DNA from 3 places in the Sulfuriferula sp. AH1 genome. Region 1 is predicted to be linked to each of the others. Evidence: predicted binding sites of a transcription regulator. Region 1 holds the regulator's gene; each other region holds the start of a gene.
The links. The regulator sigma-54, encoded in region 1, starts transcription at its own class of promoters, with help from an activator protein. The targets are predictions, from matches to a motif close to TGGCACNNTTCCTGCT.

Region 1 (3,660 bases):
AATCCGACCCAAGCCGAAAGCAGGGGCACAGCCGCCGGCCACGCCGTTACCGTTGCAACCTGCAGGCAGTCTGAATCCGGACGCGAGTAAGTAGAAATGAGCGAGCTCAAGGCGCTGCACCTGAAAAAAAGTTATAAATCGCGTCTGGTAGTCAAAGACGTGTCGATCAGCGTAAACCCGGGTGAAGTCGTCGGTCTGTTGGGGCCGAATGGCGCGGGCAAAACGACGTGTTTTTATATGATCGTGGGCCTGGTCAAGCTGGATGGAGGCGAAATTCAGATGGATGGCCACGATCTGGGCATGATGCCGATACATCAGCGCGCTGCATTGGGTTTGAGTTATTTGCCGCAGGAAGCCTCGATATTTCGTAAGCTCACGGTAGAGCAGAACATACGCGCGATTCTGGAGTTGAAAAAATATAGCGAAGCCGAGATCGAGCAGCATTTGAACGACTTGCTGGAGGATTTGCACGTCGAGCATTTGCGTGATTCGGCAGCAATGAGCTTGTCCGGCGGCGAACGCCGTCGTGTCGAAATTGCCCGTGCCCTGGCGATGAATCCGCGGTTCGTGTTGCTGGATGAGCCATTTGCCGGCATAGATCCTATTGCGGTAATCGATATCCAGAAGCTGATACGGTTCCTGACCGAGCGCGGCATCGGTATTCTGATAACCGACCATAATGTACGCGAAACCCTGGGTATTTGTGACCGGGCCTACATCATCAACGATGGTACGGTACTGGCTGCTGGTAAACCTGAGGAAATCATTCATAATGAAAGTGTCCGCAAGGTTTACCTGGGCGAACATTTCCGCCTCTAACGACAGATCATGAAACAGGGTTTACAACTTAAACTATCCCAGCACCTCACGCTGACGCCGCAATTGCAGCAATCCATCCGTTTGCTGCAATTGTCGACGCTTGAGCTCAATCAGGAACTGGAGCTGATGGTGCAAGAGAACCCGCTGCTCGAGCGGGTGGATGCGATCGACGATAGCAGCATGCGCAGCCCTGAGTATGAGCCGAGCGTAGCCGGCAGCACGGAGACGACTGTGGATGCCCCGGTTGAAACCGCCCCGCGGGAACTGGCCGAGCTGGACTGGAACGAGTCTGCCAATTACGGTTCCGGCGATGACAATGATGACGATGATTTTGAACCGCAGACATCGTCGCAAGACGTTATCAGTCTACGCGATCATCTGGCCTGGCAGCTCAATCTCACCCCGTTGCTGGAGCGCGATAAGCGTCTGGTTCTGCTGCTGATCGATGCCCTGAATGAAAGCGGGTATCTTACCCAGAGCCTGGAAGACATTGCGGAAATGTTGCCGGATGAGCTGGAAGTGGATATGGATGAGCTGCAAATTGCACTCAAGCATTTGCAGAATCTTGAGCCAACGGGCGTCGGTGCGCGTAACCTCGCAGAATGCCTGGCATTGCAGCTGCAGACCCTGCCGAAATGCACTCCACATCTGGCGTTGGCGCAGCGTATCGTTGAACATGATCTTGCGGCGCTGGGCGCGCATGATTATGCAGGACTGAAGCGCAAGTTGCATTGTGATGACGAGGCGTTGCGTGCCGCCCGCGAGCTGATTACCCATCTCAATCCGCGTCCTGGCGAGGCGTTTGGCGCATCCGATACGCGTTATATCATTCCCGATGTGATCGTCAAGAAAGTCAAAGGCTTATGGGTAGCCAGTCTTAACCCGGATGCCATGCCCAAATTGCGCATCAATCAACTGTATGCAGACATTCTGTCGCGCAATCGCGATGTCAATCACCAGCAGCTGGCCGGGCAATTGCAGGAAGCGAAATGGCTGATCAAGAACATCATGCAGCGTTTCGATACCATATTGCGGGTGACGCAGAGTATCGTCGACAGGCAGCGCCATTTCTTCGAACATGGCGAAGTGGCGATGCGTCCGCTGGTATTGCGTGAAATCGCCGAAGTCGTGGAATTGCACGAATCCACGGTATCGCGCGTGACCACCCAGAAATTCATGATGACCCCGCGCGGAATCTTTGAATTGAAATACTTTTTTGGCAGTCATGTGAATACTGACGCCGGCGGGGCTTGCTCGGCGACTGCAATTCGTGCGTTAATTAAGCAACTGATCAGTGCGGAAAACACCAGGAAACCTTTATCCGACGGGCAAATTGCTGAGGTTCTCGGTCAGCAAGGTATCGTAGTAGCGCGTCGAACGATTGCAAAATACCGTGAATCCATGCAAATTCCGCCCGCCAACCAGCGCAAAGCGCTATAACCAGCAAGTGAAAGGGAATGTCATGAATCTAACAGTTACCGGTCATCATCTGGAAATCACCCCTGCGATTCGCGAGTATGTGATATCAAAAACCGATCGCATGAAACGTCATTTTGACCATGTTATCGACGTCAATGTCGTGCTCACGGTAGAAAAGCTGAAGCATATCGCCGAAGCCAGCGTGCATCTCAGCGGCAAGGATATCTTTGTGCAGGTCGAAGAGTCCGACATGTATGCAGCGATCGATAGCCTGGCTGACAAGCTGGATCGCCAGGTCATGAAGCACAAGGAAAAAAACATCGCTTCGCATCAGGCCAGTGGCGGCATCAAACATCAAGCGGTGGTTGAGCAAGAATAAGCCGCAATGAATCAGATAGTTCCGCTGCTCCCCATTTCGCATATTCTTCTCGATATCGGGATGGGGAGTAAAAAACGTCTCTTTGAATATGTTGGGCAATTATTTGGCAGTGAAGTGGGTGTCGCACCCAATGTTATTCTCGATAGTCTGATCGCCCGCGAAAAGCTTGGCTCTACCGGATTGGGGCAAGGTATCGCGATACCGCACGGGCGCATCAAAGGTTTGAAATCCGCAACAGGCGTGCTGGTTCGGCTTGAGCCGGCGATTGATTTCGATGCTCCCGATCACCTCCCGGTCAAACTTGTTTTCATGCTGTTCGTTCCCATGCAGGCGACTGACCTGCATTTGCAGATACTCGGCGAACTCGCGCAGCTGTTCAGCAACAAAGCCTTGCGCGATGCGCTGCTGACCAGCACCGACAGTGAAGGCGTGCTTGATCTGATCCGTAATTGGCAGCCATGACAAACTCCATCCCCGTTAGCCAGATGTTTGCCGCACTTGCCCAGACGCTGGCGTTGACCTGGGTTTCCGGGCAGGAGGGCGGTGATAAGCAACTGGTGGGCGATACGGTGCAGAAGCCTTCGCTGGCGCTGGTCGGGCATTTGAATTTTGTGCATCCCAATCGCGTACAGGTGCTGGGATGCGCGGAAATGGACTATTTGCGCCAATTAGGCGAAGCCGGTTTGCAGAATGCGGTAACCAATCTGTTTTCGACAGAGCTGGCCGCGGTGGTGGTGGCTAATGGCGAGCCGGTGCCGTCCCAGCTGCTGGAAGCTTCCGAACGCACGCATACGCCGCTGTTTACTTCGCCGCAAGCCAGCCCGGAGCTGATGGCGGTGCTGTCACACTATCTGACCAATGTGCTGGCAGAATCGGTCAACGTGCATGGCGTCATGCTCGAAGTGAACGGCATCGGCGTGATGCTGACTGGCGAATCCTCGGCGGGCAAGAGCGAATTGGCACTGGAGCTGATTACGCGCGGCCATCGCCTGATTGCGGACGATGTGGTTGATTTGTTCAAGGTGTCGCCGGATACGCTGGAA
Region 2 (3,660 bases), 370 kb from region 1:
TGGAACCGGCGTAGGCACAGCCGCGTATGGTCATGACGCCCGGCAGCGATTTGATATTCGACTTGACATCGCAATCGGACTTGCCTTCCTCATGAACACTGAGGTGTTTGGCACGCCGTTTTGCACTCTTCTCGGGATAAGCCTTGAGAACTTCGTCAATCAGCTCTTTGTTGCGTACTTTGGTTTCTTCTACTGTGAGGCTCATTTCGCCCTCCTGCCATTAAAAAATCAAAAAACGTTGCATTGAGAACATCCGTACTTCCGAAAGCGCTCTGCAAATGGCTCCCGACTTTGGCTACAAGCCTGCAGCCATTTACAGAGATCTCCCGGTACTGCCGCTCGCCCGGCGCTGTTCTGCACAACCAGACAGCGCCAGACTTGCGGTTCTATTACGCTGCCGCTGCTTCAGCTGCCAGTTGCTCGGCACTCTTGCCGACCAGTGATTCATCGATGGTTGGCATCAGACCATGCTCCATCAACAAGTCTTCCAGCTGATCCATGGTAATAGGTGTGGGGATGGTGCCATTGCCTGCATTAGCGTGTATCTTGTCAGCGAGTTGACGATATTCGCCAGCCTGCTTGGAGTCGGGTGCGTACTCGATCACGGTCATGCGGCGCAATTCAGCGTGTTGAACGATATTGTCGCGTGGCACGAAATGGATCAGCTTGGTGCCCAGCATGCCTGCCAGTGCTTCAGCCAGTTCCAGCTCCTTGTCGGTCTGACGTTCGTTGCAAATCAGGCCGCCCAGACGCACGCCACCGGAGTTGGCATACTTCAGAATGCCTTTGGAGATGTTGTTGGCCGCGTACATGGCCATCATTTCACCGGACATGACGATGTAGATTTCCTGTGCCTTGTTCTCGCGAATCGGCATGGCGAAACCGCCACATACCACATCACCCAATACGTCATAGGAAACGTAATCGATACCATCGTAAGCGCCTTCTTCTTCGAGGAAGTTGATCGAGGTGATAACACCGCGACCTGCGCAACCAACACCAGGCTCAGGTCCGCCGGATTCAACGCAGCGAATGTCCTTGAAACCGACTTTCATCACATCCTCCAGCTCCAGATCTTCCACGGAACCAGCATCGGCAGCCAGTGAAAGGATAGTGTCCTGGCACTTGGCGTGCAGGATCAAACGGGTTGAATCAGCTTTAGGATCACAGCCGACGATCAGGATTTTTTGACCCAGATCAGAAAGTGCAGCGAGAGTATTCTGCGAAGTCGTAGACTTGCCGATACCACCTTTACCATAAAACGCGATTTGCCTTAATGCAGCCATTTTGCAGCTCCTTTACAAAAACAAGTTCAGTTCAAGTTGAAAATCCGGCAACTTTCCGGATAACATGCGACCGACATGACGCCCTCCGAATACTCTTAATAATTCTTCGTCTCAAGTCACTCGTTCGGCAAAACATTTTAGGTGCAGCCCAGTAATAGCAACTGCCGTGCCAGTCGCAAAATAAACACACAAAACATTGATTATATTAAATAATATTTTCAATATCCGTACTTTTTACGCTGCAAACCGGCTGTTGCAAAACCCACAAAATGCCCTGTCTCTGTAGCAAACGATACAAGTCCGCCTGAATGCGACCAACGCTGCATATTCTTTGCATTTTTCCCTGTACACCCCATTCAGACGGGTGCCCAGCGTTGACTAACAATTAATTGAAATAGCGGGAATGAAGCTTGCTTAGGTAGTAAAGTCGCATGGCTTAGGTGCCTGCTAAATGTAATCAGGAGACTGCAATGCAGATCGGAGTAGATAGTCAGCGCTCGATAGAAAACAAGCGCGTATTTGTAGTGGAAAGCGACGAGATCAACAGCATGGGGCTGCAATTCATGCTGGCCGATGAAAACGAAACTCATGTGCTGTCGAGCGTCTCCGCCGCTATCGACAAATCGCAGGCATGGCCGCCGCATCTGGTATTGCTGGGGATCGGGCTGATACGCAGCGAAGGCGCGACGCTCATCAATCTGATAAAAGCCGCCATGAACAACGTCAGGATACTGCTGGTCTGCGACAGTGCCGACGATAGCGCCGTCAAGGCAGCGCTGGCGCAAGGAGCCGATGGCACATTGTTGACACCGCTAAGGATAGAAACCGTACGCCGCAAGGTAGATTCCGCGCTTGGACGGGCGGTGCCGATCAGCATCCCGGTAGTGCGAAGCTGACACACAGTTAAATTTAATTAAACCGCAGATGTTCTGCACAACCCAAGGAGTATCCCATGACCCTCATCACCGAAACCCCATTTGCCGAGCTGGACGCGCAAGGCCTGTTGCTCAGCCCCGTATTCAAAGGCGCAACCACCAAACCCGGCCGTTTCGGCTTCCGCGGTGAAATTGCACTGGCATTCCAGGAATCCATGGCCGACGAAAAACGCCCGCCCGAAATCAAGCTCGATCAGGTCATGATGGTTGCTTCCGCCGGGGAAACCACCATTCCGTTCCTCGCCGGTTTCGCGCCATCACTCGCTCACCTGAAGTTGTTATGCGAACAGGTTGGCGACAAATTGTCACCGATGGGCAAATACTTCTTCTTTGCCGGCAACCTCGACATCTCCGAAAAGTACCAGATACCATACGGCGGCGCGACCTTCTGGGTCATGCCGCTGGACGAAGCAACGGTATACAATGAGCTATTGGACATGCTCCGCATAGAAAAAAGCGACTTGAAAAAATTCGACACAGCCGGCAAACTCGATGCCATCGTCGACAAAGCGGCATTCTTCTCCGCCAAATGGAAAGAAATCAGCTTCGAAGAAGGCCTCAAGATCATGGGCCCGATCAAGATCCGCGAAAACCGCCCGGTCTGATCGCCGTGCATCAGGCATGACAGCCACACCTGACGACATCGGCCGCACCCAGCCTGCAGCGGGTGCGGATTCGTCATTGACCAAGATTGTTGCTTATCACCAGCGTAGCAAACACCGTCTGGAACGCTACGCCGCCGGCCCGGAAACCCTGGACTGGAGCGCACAGCCCAACCCGTTTCGCGAATTCAGCGGCGCACCGCGCATCCGCCTGCCGATGATCGCAGATCGATTAACCGCCAGCTTCGCCGCATTGCATACACCCGGCGCTGTGGCAGCGCAGCCGCTCACGCTCGATCACGTCGCCGCCATGCTGGAGCTGGCATTCGGCCTGTCCGCGTGGAAGGAATACGGCCCCGATCGCTGGGCCGTGCGCTGCAACCCGTCCAGCGGCAACCTGCACCCGACCGAAGCCTATGTCATCAGCCGCGATATCTCCGAGCTGGAAGACGGCGTTTACCACTACCTGAGCCGCGACCATGCGCTGGAACGGCGCTGCCGCATTACCGCAGCCGCACCTGCCGCACAGCCCGGCCTGCTGGTCGGCATTTCGTCGATCACCTGGCGCGAAGCATGGAAGTACGGCGAACGCGCATTCCGCTACTGCCAGCTCGATACCGGCCACGCCATCGGCGCATTGCGCTATGCTGCCGCTGTATTGGGCTGGCATGTACGCATCGCCGATGCTGTCAGCCAGCAACAACTGGCAGAATGGCTGGGGCTGGACAGAGACGCCAACTTTCCCCGCGCCGAGCGCGAGGAAGCCGAGCTGCTGCTGGAAATCACCATTGCACCGGACGCGGATACAACCGCATCCTGGCTGCGCAACTCAACACA
Region 3 (3,660 bases), 1.3 Mb from region 1:
GATTTTTCATTGCATTCATAGGCGCTGCGCTGGGCTTTGCCTAAAATCGCCAATTGAGGCGCGGTAATCATGCGTTCGCACGCATTGCCGCAACCCGGACAGGCTACCGACATATCCGACTCGCTCATTTTTCGCAATGCAGTAAATGCACCGCACTGCAAACATTGATAATCATATATAGGCACGTTGTATCCTCACTCAGGACAGGTTACCTGCCTCCCGCACTACAACGGGCGGCAGCAAATCACATTGGATCAGGATGTCGAAGCAAGATCGGAAGTGCTGGTTACCAGCTTTAGCGGCCCTTCCGCATTCGGTTTCATGTCAAAATCGAAGATCTCGGTCGGCAGCCACAATGTGGCGCAAGCATTAGGGATATCGACGATGCCGCTGATATGCCCTTCCACCGGCGCGGTGCCCAATATCGCGTAAGCCTGCTCACCGCTGTAGCCGAATTTTTTCAGGTATTCGATTGCATTCAGGCATGCCTGACGGTAGGCGACGTGCGCATCCAGATAATATTGCTTACCCTTCTCATCAACGGAGATACCTTCAAAAATCAGGTAATCGTTATAGCGCGGCTCCATCGGACTGGGCTGGAATATCGGGTTCTTAATGCCGTATTTCGCCATGCCACCCTTGATGACAGAGACATGGATATCCAGATAACCGGCCATCTCGATCGCGCCACAGAACGTGATTTCGCCGTCGCCCTGGGAGAAGTGCAGATCACCCATCGACAAGCCGGCATCTTTGACATAAACCGGAAAATAGACACGTGAACCCTTGGAGAGATTCTTGATATCGCAGTTACCGCCATGCTCGCGTGGCGGTACGGTACGCGCAGCTTCCTTTGCGGCTTCTTTCGCAGCTTCGCCGGTCATCCGCCCCATCAGGGCCGTTTCAGCATAGGGCAAGGCTGCCAGCGGTGGCACACGCTCCGGATCGGTGCTCACCAGAGCGGCTTCGCGCTTGTTCCATTCATTCAGCAATTCGCGTGAAGGCAGACATCCGATCAGACCAGGATGCATGATGCCGGCGAATTTCACATTGGGGATATGCCGGGAAGTGGTATAAATGCCATGAAAATCCCAGCAGGCTTTACGTGCATCCGGATAATGATCGGTCAGAAAACCGCCGCCATTTTCCTTGGCGAACAGACCGGTAAAACCCCATTCCGACTCCTGAAATGCACCGACATCCAGAATATCGACGACCAGCAGATCGCCAGGTTCGGCACCTTCGACACCGATCGGGCCACTCAGATAATGCACCTTGGTCAGATCGACATCGCGTATATCGTTGGCACTATCATCATTACTAATCTGCCCGCCGGTCCAGTCGATGCATTCAACGCGGAACTCATCGCCAGGCTTCACCATGGCTACCATGGGGATATCCGGGTGCCACCGGTTATGCAACACGTCAGACTGTTCTTCGGGGACTTATTAAGATCTACTTTAATCAGCGTCTTGGGCACAGCAATCTCCTAGCAATCACTTGTCGTATCAACAGTTAAGACCAATACAGCCGTTGACCGGGCAGCAGACCTCTGCCCGGCCCCAACCATTAGAAGGTGTAGCTCAGGTTGCCGACCAGCTGGTTATCCTGCTTGATACCGTAACGGTTTTCGCCACCGAAGATATAGCTAAGACCACCTGATACATTCTTCAGGAACGGATAGCTGACACCCAGCGTCGCGTGACGGAATGCCGAGTTAACCTGATTGGCTGCGTAAGGCACATATAAATCAGTACTGGTTGCTTCAGTCTTTTTATAGGTGTAATAGCCGATGACTGCGCTTACATTGAGATCCTTCGGCAACGCATCGAAATGGACGCTGTCGTTATAGGTCGCCGTAAAGTAAGTGTCGCCTTTGTTACCGTAGGAAACGTCGTTCAGCAAGGTTTGCGCATTCAAACCGAACTGGTTGTAACTCAGACCCAGCATGGTTTCATATCCGGTGGCATTGGAGCTTGGCACGTAGTGGTAATTGGTCAGGCCGATCTGATAACCGACTGCACCGATCTTGCCTTTGTATCCGGCATACAGGTCATGCTCCATGGAAGTGCCCTGACCGTTAAACGACTTGTAGGAGTAACCCAGAGTCGAGAACCACCAGCCGGCATAAAAGCCGCTGTCGCTCACATAATCCAGACCGCCTTGCAATGCAGGACCTTCGCTCTCCGGTGCATCGCCATTCGCGTTGCCGCCTGGAATGCCGCTGGAACCATAAGTGGTGGTGATACCGCGCAGGACATATTTGGACACGACGTCAAGGTGGCCGGTCACGTCAGCTGCAGCAGGCAAGGATACGAACATGCAACCTAATGCACCGATAACTGCAGCCGAGGTAACGCTTTCTTTAGACTTAAACACCTTCATGAGGAAATCTCCCTAAGTTGAAAAAATTAGCGACAGAACAACATGTCAGTTGTGTGACAGCATTTACCGTGCCAGAAATCGAATCAAGGGAAAAATTTAATGCATATTAATTAAGTTTCATGCGGTTATATTAATTTTCCGGCATTTTCGGTCGGCTGCAATCCTTCATTTGGCATGCACTAAAGCTGCGCAAGGCAGGGTTAGCATGCACCCTTATCGATCATTTTCACGATGGATAATGCATGAATAAACAGACACGGAATACAGACGCACACCTTCCAGAAAAATTATCAACCCATTGAATCAAATGATTTTAATTTGATTCATTCGTCCATTTCCGGTAACTGGCACAAGCTTTGCGTAAAAGAAGGCAGGACGGGATTGCCGCTGCACTGGCAGCGCTTTCACACAAATGTCTGTATCAGGATTGCTAGGGTTCCGGTTCCAGTTACATGGAATGTCTGGTCCGAGAGCGATCCGGCCTCAAGGTGAGGTTCCACGGAGGGATAAAAGCCCGGGAGAGAGCGCAGTTGCTTTCCCGTTTCCTTTAACCTTTACAGGAGCCAGTCATGTCAATAGCACCCGCCAAATCGTTCAAGAAAATCTGCCTTGCTTCAATGATGCTTGCTGCGGCAAGCATCAATCCTGTCGCTGCACACGCTGCCACCTCAATGAAAATCGGTACCGTCGTATGGATAGGCTATGGCCCGTTCTTCGTTGCCGATGCCAAGGACTTCTACAAAAAGTATGACCTCAAGGTCACCTTGCAAATGTTTACCGACCCTGCGCTTATCCCGACTGCGATCGCCAGCCACTCCGTGGACGGCGGCATGCTGACTTACGATCAGGTGATCGGATCGGACGCCAAAGGACTGGCACATAAGGTAGTCATGCCAATCGACTATTCGAACGGCGGTGACGCGATCGTGGCCACAACCGCCATTACCAGGGTCACCGACTTCAAAGGCAAGAAAATCGGTTTCAATCCTTTGTCCCCATCCGATTTCCTGCTGTCCTACGCGATGAAAAAGAACGGCCTCTCTGAAAAAGACTACGAAGCCGTGCCGATGACGCCGGAAGCCGTGCCTGCCGCGATGGCCTCAGGCGGTATCCCTGTCGGCGTAACGTATGAACCGAGCCTGTCGCAGATTCTGAGCCAGGGCGGCGGCAAGAAATTCCATGTGGTGTTCTCTTCCAGGAATGCACCGGGTCTGATCGCTGACGTGCTGGTATTCGACCAGAAATACATCCAGGCTCACCCCAAGGAAATCAAAG

Region 2: the regulator sigma-54 is predicted to act here: its motif matches at 1,443-1,458, upstream of nifH (nitrogenase iron protein).
Region 3: the regulator sigma-54 is predicted to act here: its motif matches at 2,444-2,459, upstream of CAP31_RS06690 (TorF family putative porin).

What each region holds. Positions count from the first base shown of each region.
Region 1 covers NZ_CP021138.1:2,637,364-2,641,023, reverse strand. The annotation lists gene lptA (lipopolysaccharide transport periplasmic protein LptA) at 1-94, shown strand, start outside; gene lptB (LPS export ABC transporter ATP-binding protein) at 97-819, shown strand; gene CAP31_RS13265 (RNA polymerase factor sigma-54) at 829-2,259, shown strand; gene hpf (ribosome hibernation-promoting factor, HPF/YfiA family) at 2,282-2,617, shown strand; gene CAP31_RS13255 (PTS sugar transporter subunit IIA) at 2,624-3,079, shown strand; gene hprK (HPr(Ser) kinase/phosphatase) at 3,076-3,660, shown strand, end outside.
Region 2 covers NZ_CP021138.1:131,875-135,534, reverse strand. The annotation lists gene nifD (nitrogenase molybdenum-iron protein alpha chain) at 1-205, opposite strand, end outside; gene nifH (nitrogenase iron protein) at 390-1,286, opposite strand; gene CAP31_RS00735 (response regulator) at 1,757-2,182, shown strand; gene CAP31_RS00730 (hypothetical protein) at 2,239-2,826, shown strand; gene CAP31_RS00725 (SagB family peptide dehydrogenase) at 2,843-3,660, shown strand, end outside.
Region 3 covers NZ_CP021138.1:1,313,495-1,317,154, reverse strand. The annotation lists gene CAP31_RS06700 (FmdB family zinc ribbon protein) at 1-185, opposite strand, end outside; partial or broken gene fmdA (formamidase) at 255-1,480, opposite strand; gene CAP31_RS06690 (TorF family putative porin) at 1,570-2,385, opposite strand; guanidine-I (ykkC/yxkD leader) riboswitch at 2,805-2,908, shown strand; gene CAP31_RS06685 (ABC transporter substrate-binding protein) at 2,955-3,660, shown strand, end outside.